One region of the Streptomyces alboniger genome, then DNA from elsewhere that is predicted to be linked to it. Evidence: predicted binding sites of a transcription regulator. Region 1 holds the regulator's gene; the other holds the start of a gene.
The links. The regulator HrcA, encoded in region 1, represses chaperone genes, less so after heat shock. The targets are predictions, from matches to a motif close to TTNGCACTCNGNNNNNCNGAGTGCNAA.
Positions count from the first base shown of each region.

Region 1 (3,426 bases):
GGCTGAAACTGCCCCGTGGGCCGCTCCTCGCCCCGCAGCTGCGCAAGCTCCCGCAGCACCCGCTCCTGCTCGGGATCGAGCTTCGTCGGCGTGAGCACCTCGACGTGAACGATGAGGTCACCGCGCCCACCGCCCCGCAGATGCGTGATGCCACGCCCGTGCAGCGGGATCGACTGCCCGGACTGGGTGCCGGGGCGGATGTCGACCTCCTCCATGCCGTCGAGCGTCTTCAGCGGCACCTTCGTGCCGAGCGCCGCCGCCGTCATCGGGATGGTGACCGTGCAGTGCAGGTCGTCGCCGCGCCGCTGGAAGACGTCGTGCGGCAGCTCGTGGATCTCGACGTAGAGGTCACCGGCGGGCCCGCCGCCGGGCCCGACCTCGCCCTCGCCCGCGAGCTGGATCCGCGTGCCGTTGTCCACACCGGCGGGGATCTTCACCGTCAGCGTCCGGCGCGACCGGATGCGGCCGTCACCGGCGCACTCCGGGCACGGCGTCGGCACGACCGTGCCGAACCCCTGGCACTGCGGGCACGGCCGCGAGGTCATGACCTGGCCGAGGAAGGACCGCGTGACCTGCGACACCTCACCGCGACCGCGGCACATGTCACACGTCTGAGCGGACGTCCCCGGCGCGGCACCCTCACCGCTACAGGTCGTACACACCACGGCGGTGTCGACCTGGATGTCCTTGGTGGTCCCGAAGGCGGCCTCGTCGAGGTCGATCTCCAGCCGGATCATGGCGTCCTGGCCGCGACGCGTGCGCGAGCGCGGTCCGCGCTGCGACGCCGTCCCGAAGAACGCGTCCATGATGTCGGAGAAGTTGCCGAAGCCACCGGCGCCGAAGCCGCCCGCGCCTCCGCCGCCCGCCTGGGACAGGGGGTCGCCGCCGAGGTCGTAGACCTGCTTCTTCTGCGGGTCCGACAACACCTCGTACGCGGCGTTGATCTCCTTGAAGCGCTCCTGAGTCTTCGGGTCCGGATTCACATCCGGGTGAAGCTCACGCGCCAGCCTCCGGAAGGCCTTCTTGATCTCGTCCTGGGAAGCGTCGCGGCGCACGCCGAGTACGGCGTAGTAGTCCGTGGCCACTTACGACTCCGCCAGGATCTGTCCGACGTAACGTGCCACTGCGCGTACTGCTCCCATCGTTCCCGGATAGTCCATGCGGGTCGGTCCGACCACGCCTAGTTTCGCGACTGCCTCGCTCCCCGAACCGTAGCCGACCGAGACCACGGAGGTGGAGCTGAGGCCCTCATGGGCGTTCTCATGACCGATCCGTACGGCCATGCCCGAATCCTGCACCTCACCAAGCAACTTGAGGAGCACGACCTGCTCCTCAAGGGCTTCGAGAACGGGCCGGATCGTGAGGGGAAAGTCATGTCCGAAGCGGGTGAGATTGGCGGTCCCGCCGATCATCAGCCGCTCCTCGGTCTCCTCGACGAGTGTTTCGAGGAGGGTGGAGAGGACCGTCGCGACCGTACCGCGGTCCTCGGTCTCGAAGCTCTCGGGCAGGTCCTGCACCAGCTGCGGCACATCCGCGAAGCGGCGGCCCGCGACCCTGCTGTTGAGGCGCGCCCGCAGATCCGCGAGCGACGTCTCGCCGAAGGGCGCCGGACAGTCGATCATCCGCTGCTCGACCCGGCCCGTGTCCGTGATCAGTACGAGCATCAGCCGGGCCGGCGCGAGCGAGAGCAGCTCCACGTGCCGCACCGTCGACCGCGTGAGCGACGGGTACTGCACGACGGCGACCTGCCGGGTCAGCTGCGCGAGCAGCCGGACCGTGCGCCCCACCACGTCGTCGAGGTCGACGGCGCCGTCGAGGAAGTTCTGGATGGCGCGCCGCTCGGGCGCGGTCATCGGCTTGACGCCCGCGAGCTTGTCGACGAAGAGGCGGTAGCCCTTGTCCGTCGGGATGCGCCCGGCGCTGGTGTGGGGCTGGGCGATGAACCCCTCCTCCTCCAGCGCCGCCATGTCGTTGCGCACCGTGGCCGGGGAGACGCCGAGACTGTGCCGCTCGGTGAGCGCCTTGGAGCCGACCGGCTCCTCCGTCCCGACATAGTCGTGGACGATGGCGCGCAGCACTTCGAGCCTGCGTTCACTGAGCATCGCGCACACCTCCAGCCGTCATCCGTCGCGGTGGTCCCCTGCCTGGCACTCAACGCGGGTGAGTGCCAGCCTGTCAAAAGGTCAGTGTACGGCCGTCGGGTACGGCCCCGGCAAGGCCGGACGCCACCGGACCCCATCGAGCCGTCCGGGCCCGCCCGAGCGGCCGTGCCGAGGCGCACCACAGCGGCTAGCGTCACCGTATGGATGTGGAACCGGCATGGGAAGCCGCGGGCTGGGAACGGCTCGCGCCGCGGGTGGGGCGGTGCCGCCTGCCGGTCTGGGACTGCACGGCGGGCCTCGTCGTCGGCGACGACGCCGCTCTGATGATCGAGGCGGGGTCGAGCCTGGCGGAGGGCGCGGCGCTGCGGACGCGGGCCGGGGAGATCCTCGGCGGGGGCCGCCGCGTGACGCATCTCGCGTTGACGCACCCGCACTTCGACCACGTCCTCGGGGCCGCGGCCTTCGCGGGGGTGGAGGTGTACGGCGCGGTGGGCATCGACACGGTGTTCGCCAGGGGCGCCGACGAGCTGCGGGCGGACGCGGTGCGGCACGGCGTGGACCCGGAGGCCGCGGCGGAGGCGGCGGACCTCCTCGTCCACCCGCGCCACTTGGTGTCCGGCGAGTGGACGCTCGACCTCGGCGGCGGCGTGCAGGTCCTCCTCGCGAACGTGGGCCCCGGCCACTCGGGCCACGACCTGGTGGTCCTGGTGGCCGGTGGCGACGGCGGGCGGGAGATCGTCTTCTGCGGTGACCTGGTCGAGGAGTCGGGGGAACCGCAGGCCGGTCCGGACGCGGTGCCCTCGCAGTGGCCGGCGGCGCTGGACCGGCTGCTCGGCCTGGGCGGGGAGGACGCGCGGTATGTGCCGGGGCACGGTGCGGTGGTGGACGCGGCTTTTGTCCGTGCGCAGCGCGCCACACTGGCGGCCCGCTTCGGCGTGTCGTAGCGGGCGGTCCGCGCCTTTTTCCTATCGTCGCCGGAATGCGCCCACCCGTCTCCCGCCGCCACCCCTCCGAGGGCCCTCCGGGCCCGCAGCGCCGTATGTACTCCGCCGATCTCACACCACCTTGGAAGAAGCCGAAGCCCGTACCGGAGGTGGCGGCGGACGCCGGCCTCGTGGTGGAGGAGCTGAGCACCGGTTTCTGCGGGGCGGTGATCCGCTGCGAGAAGACGGCGCAGGGCCCGACGGTGACGCTGGAGGACCGCTTCGGCAAGCACCGGGTCTTCCCGATGGAGCCTCGGGGTTTCCTCCTGGAGGGCAGGACGGTCACGCTCGTGCGCCCCTCGACGGCTCCGGCTTCCCCCGTACGTCCTTCTCGCACCGCG
Region 1 is NZ_CP023695.1:2,603,094-2,606,519, forward strand. It holds gene dnaJ (molecular chaperone DnaJ) at 1-1,085, opposite strand, end outside; gene hrcA (heat-inducible transcriptional repressor HrcA) at 1,086-2,102, opposite strand; gene CP975_RS11470 (MBL fold metallo-hydrolase) at 2,303-3,046, shown strand; gene CP975_RS11475 (DUF3097 domain-containing protein) at 3,082-3,426, shown strand, end outside.

Region 2 (3,426 bases), 990 kb from region 1:
TCGTGCTCAACACCGGGGACGGCCTGAAGACGCTGGACGCTGTCGCTGAGACGTCGCAGGCCACCGCGACCATCAAGCCGAGCCTTGAGGCGTTTCGCTCCGCGGGTCTCGCCAACTGAGGTTGTTGCTTCCCTGCGGGACGGCTGTGGCTGGTCGCGCAGTTCCCCGCGCCCCTGACGGGGCGCCCCCATCCCCGTATTTCTGAGGTGAACCCCATGAGCGTGAACGTTCGTATCCCCACCATCCTCCGCACCTACACCGGCGGCAAGGCCGAGGTCGTCGCCGAGGGGGGCACCCTCGGTGAGGTCATCGCCGATCTGGAGAAGAACCACACCGGCATCGCCGCCCGTGTCCTGGACGACCAGGGCAAGCTGCGGCGCTTCGTCAACGTGTACGTGAACGACGACGACGTCCGCTTCGAACAGGGCCTGGAGACGGCCACTCCGGACGGCGCCGGCGTCTCGATCATTCCGGCGGTCGCCGGCGGATGATCTATTTCCGCAACTTTCCTGCGTAACCAGAATTGCCCCCTCCGGGAGACAAACGGAGGGGGCAATTCTGGATGGTTGAGCGCGGTACAGTTGGGAAAGGCGCTTCTCCGTTTGTGCCGAGCGCATATACGAACTCGGCCCGGAGTCGACAAGAAGCAGCCAAAGCGAGCCACCCTTTTGAGTCGCATGTGCCATTTGTCGGGCCCGACTTGCCCCGGCTTCTGGCGAATTCTCCGCATATTCCCGTTCGCGGGTGCTCAGAATTCTCGTCCGATTGACCTGTTGCAGAGGGCAGTTGGACAGATACATTCAGCGGCGGTCGACGCGTTCCGGCGCACACCCCCAACCAGTGGGGGGTGAGGTCTGACCCGGGTCCGCGAAGTGCGGTCCTGTGCAAGGGCCAGTAATAGGGGAGTTAGGCATGGCTCAGGGCACCGTCAAGTGGTTCAACGCGGAGAAGGGGTACGGCTTCATCGCGGTCGACGGTGGTGCGGATGTTTTCGTCCACTACAGCGCGATCCAGATGGACGGTTACCGCACCCTTGAAGAAGGTCAGCGAGTCGAGTTCGAGATCTCGCAGGGCCAGAAGGGTCCGCAGGCGGACATGGTCAAGCTCGCCGTCTAGCTCGGCGCGACCGACCACCGAAGCAAGCATCGCGAGGGGCTCGTATCCCATGGGGGTACGGGCCCCTCGTGTGCGCCCGCGCGCCCGCGGGTAGGACCGGAGCGCCTCCGGGGATCCGGGAGAGGCGCTTGCACTCGCAGGGGTCGAGTGCTAATCATTGGGCTTAGCACTCTCCCAGTGAGAGTGACAGAACTTGGATCGGGCCGGTGAGGTCCGCAGGCCGAGTGGGGCAAGGAACCACAAGGTTTGCAGGCCGTCCGTCGCGGGCACCGACGTCGATCCGGAGCATGCCACCCCTGTCCGGGAGGACCACTTCACATGGCCAAGATCATCGCGTTCGACGAGGAGGCACGGCGCGGCCTCGAGCGCGGCATGAACCAGCTCGCCGACGCCGTCAAGGTGACCCTGGGCCCCAAGGGTCGCAACGTCGTCCTCGAGAAGAAGTGGGGCGCCCCCACGATCACCAACGATGGTGTTTCCATCGCCAAGGAGATCGAGCTCGAGGACCCGTACGAGAAGATCGGCGCCGAGCTGGTCAAGGAGGTCGCGAAGAAGACGGACGACGTCGCCGGTGACGGCACGACGACCGCGACCGTCCTGGCCCAGGCCCTGGTGCGCGAGGGTCTGCGCAACGTGGCCGCCGGTGCCAACCCGATGGCCCTCAAGCGCGGCATCGAGAAGGCCGTCGAGGCCGTCTCCGGTGCCCTCCTCGAGCAGGCGAAGGATGTCGAGACCAAGGAGCAGATCGCTTCCACGGCCTCCATCTCCGCCGCCGACACCCAGATCGGCGAGCTGATCGCCGAGGCCATGGACAAGGTCGGCAAGGAAGGCGTCATCACCGTCGAGGAGTCCCAGACCTTCGGTCTGGAGCTGGAGCTCACCGAGGGTATGCGCTTCGACAAGGGCTACATCTCGGCGTACTTCGCCACCGACATGGAGCGTATGGAGGCGTCGCTCGACGACCCGTACATCCTGATCGTCAACTCCAAGATCTCCAACGTGAAGGACCTCCTTCCGCTGCTGGAGAAGGTCATGCAGTCGGGCAAGCCGCTGCTGATCATCGCGGAGGACGTCGAGGGCGAGGCGCTGTCCACGCTCGTCGTCAACAAGATCCGTGGCACCTTCAAGTCCGTCGCCGTCAAGGCCCCGGGCTTCGGTGACCGCCGCAAGGCCATGCTCGGCGACATCGCCATCCTCACCGGTGGCACCGTCATCTCCGAGGAGGTCGGCCTCAAGCTGGAGAACGCCGGTCTCGACCTGCTCGGCCGCGCCCGCAAGGTCGTCATCACCAAGGACGAGACGACCATCGTCGACGGCGCCGGTGACAGCGACCAGGTCCAGGGCCGCGTCAACCAGATCCGCGCCGAGATCGAGAACAGCGACTCGGACTACGACCGCGAGAAGCTCCAGGAGCGCCTGGCGAAGCTCGCGGGCGGCGTGGCCGTCATCAAGGCCGGTGCCGCGACCGAGGTCGAGCTCAAGGAGCGCAAGCACCGCATCGAGGACGCCGTTCGCAACGCGAAGGCGGCCGTCGAGGAGGGCATCGTCGCCGGTGGTGGCGTGGCCCTCATCCAGGCTTCCGCCGTCTTCGAGAAGCTTGAGCTGGAAGGCGACGAGGCCACGGGTGCCGCCGCTGTGAAGCTGGCCCTGGAGGCCCCGCTGAAGCAGATCGCGGTCAACGCCGGCCTTGAGGGCGGTGTCGTCGTCGAGAAGGTGCGCAACCTGACCGTCGGCCACGGCCTGAACGCCGCGACGGGTGAGTACGTCGACATGATCGCCGAGGGCATCCTCGACCCGGCGAAGGTCACGCGCTCCGCCCTCCAGAACGCCGCGTCGATCGCCGCGCTGTTCCTCACCACCGAGGCCGTCATCGCCGACAAGCCGGAGAAGGCGGGCGCTGCCCCGGCCGGCGGCGGCATGCCGGGCGGTGACATGGACTTCTGATCGACCTCTGGTTGATCACTGTCCTTACGTACCGAGGGCGGCACCCCTTCTCAGGAAGGGGTGCCGCCCTCGGGCGTTCTCCGGCTACGGCAGCCGGTCCATGATCCAGGCGCAGAGTTCCTCGGTGACGAGGGTGTGGCCCTCGTTCTTCGAGGCGCAGCGGAACTCGTCCAGTTCGCTCAGTTCGTCCTCGGCGGCCGTGATCGGTTCGTACAGCTTCTCGTGGCTGTCGATGTCGCGCAGGGCGATCGCGCTGACGGTCGGGACGAAGCAGTGGGCGCGGACGTCGGCCTGGGAGCCGAGCCCGATGAGCGCGGGGATCTTGTTCAGCTCGTCGGCGAGGATGCCGAAGCCCTCCAGGGTGCC
Region 2 is NZ_CP023695.1:3,591,240-3,594,665, reverse strand. It holds gene thrC (threonine synthase) at 1-119, shown strand, start outside; gene CP975_RS15780 (ubiquitin-like small modifier protein 1) at 216-491, shown strand; gene CP975_RS15775 (cold-shock protein) at 913-1,116, shown strand; gene groL (chaperonin GroEL) at 1,435-3,060, shown strand; gene CP975_RS15765 (lipase family protein) at 3,145-3,426, opposite strand, start outside.
Region 2: the regulator HrcA is predicted to act here: its motif matches at 1,280-1,306, upstream of groL (chaperonin GroEL).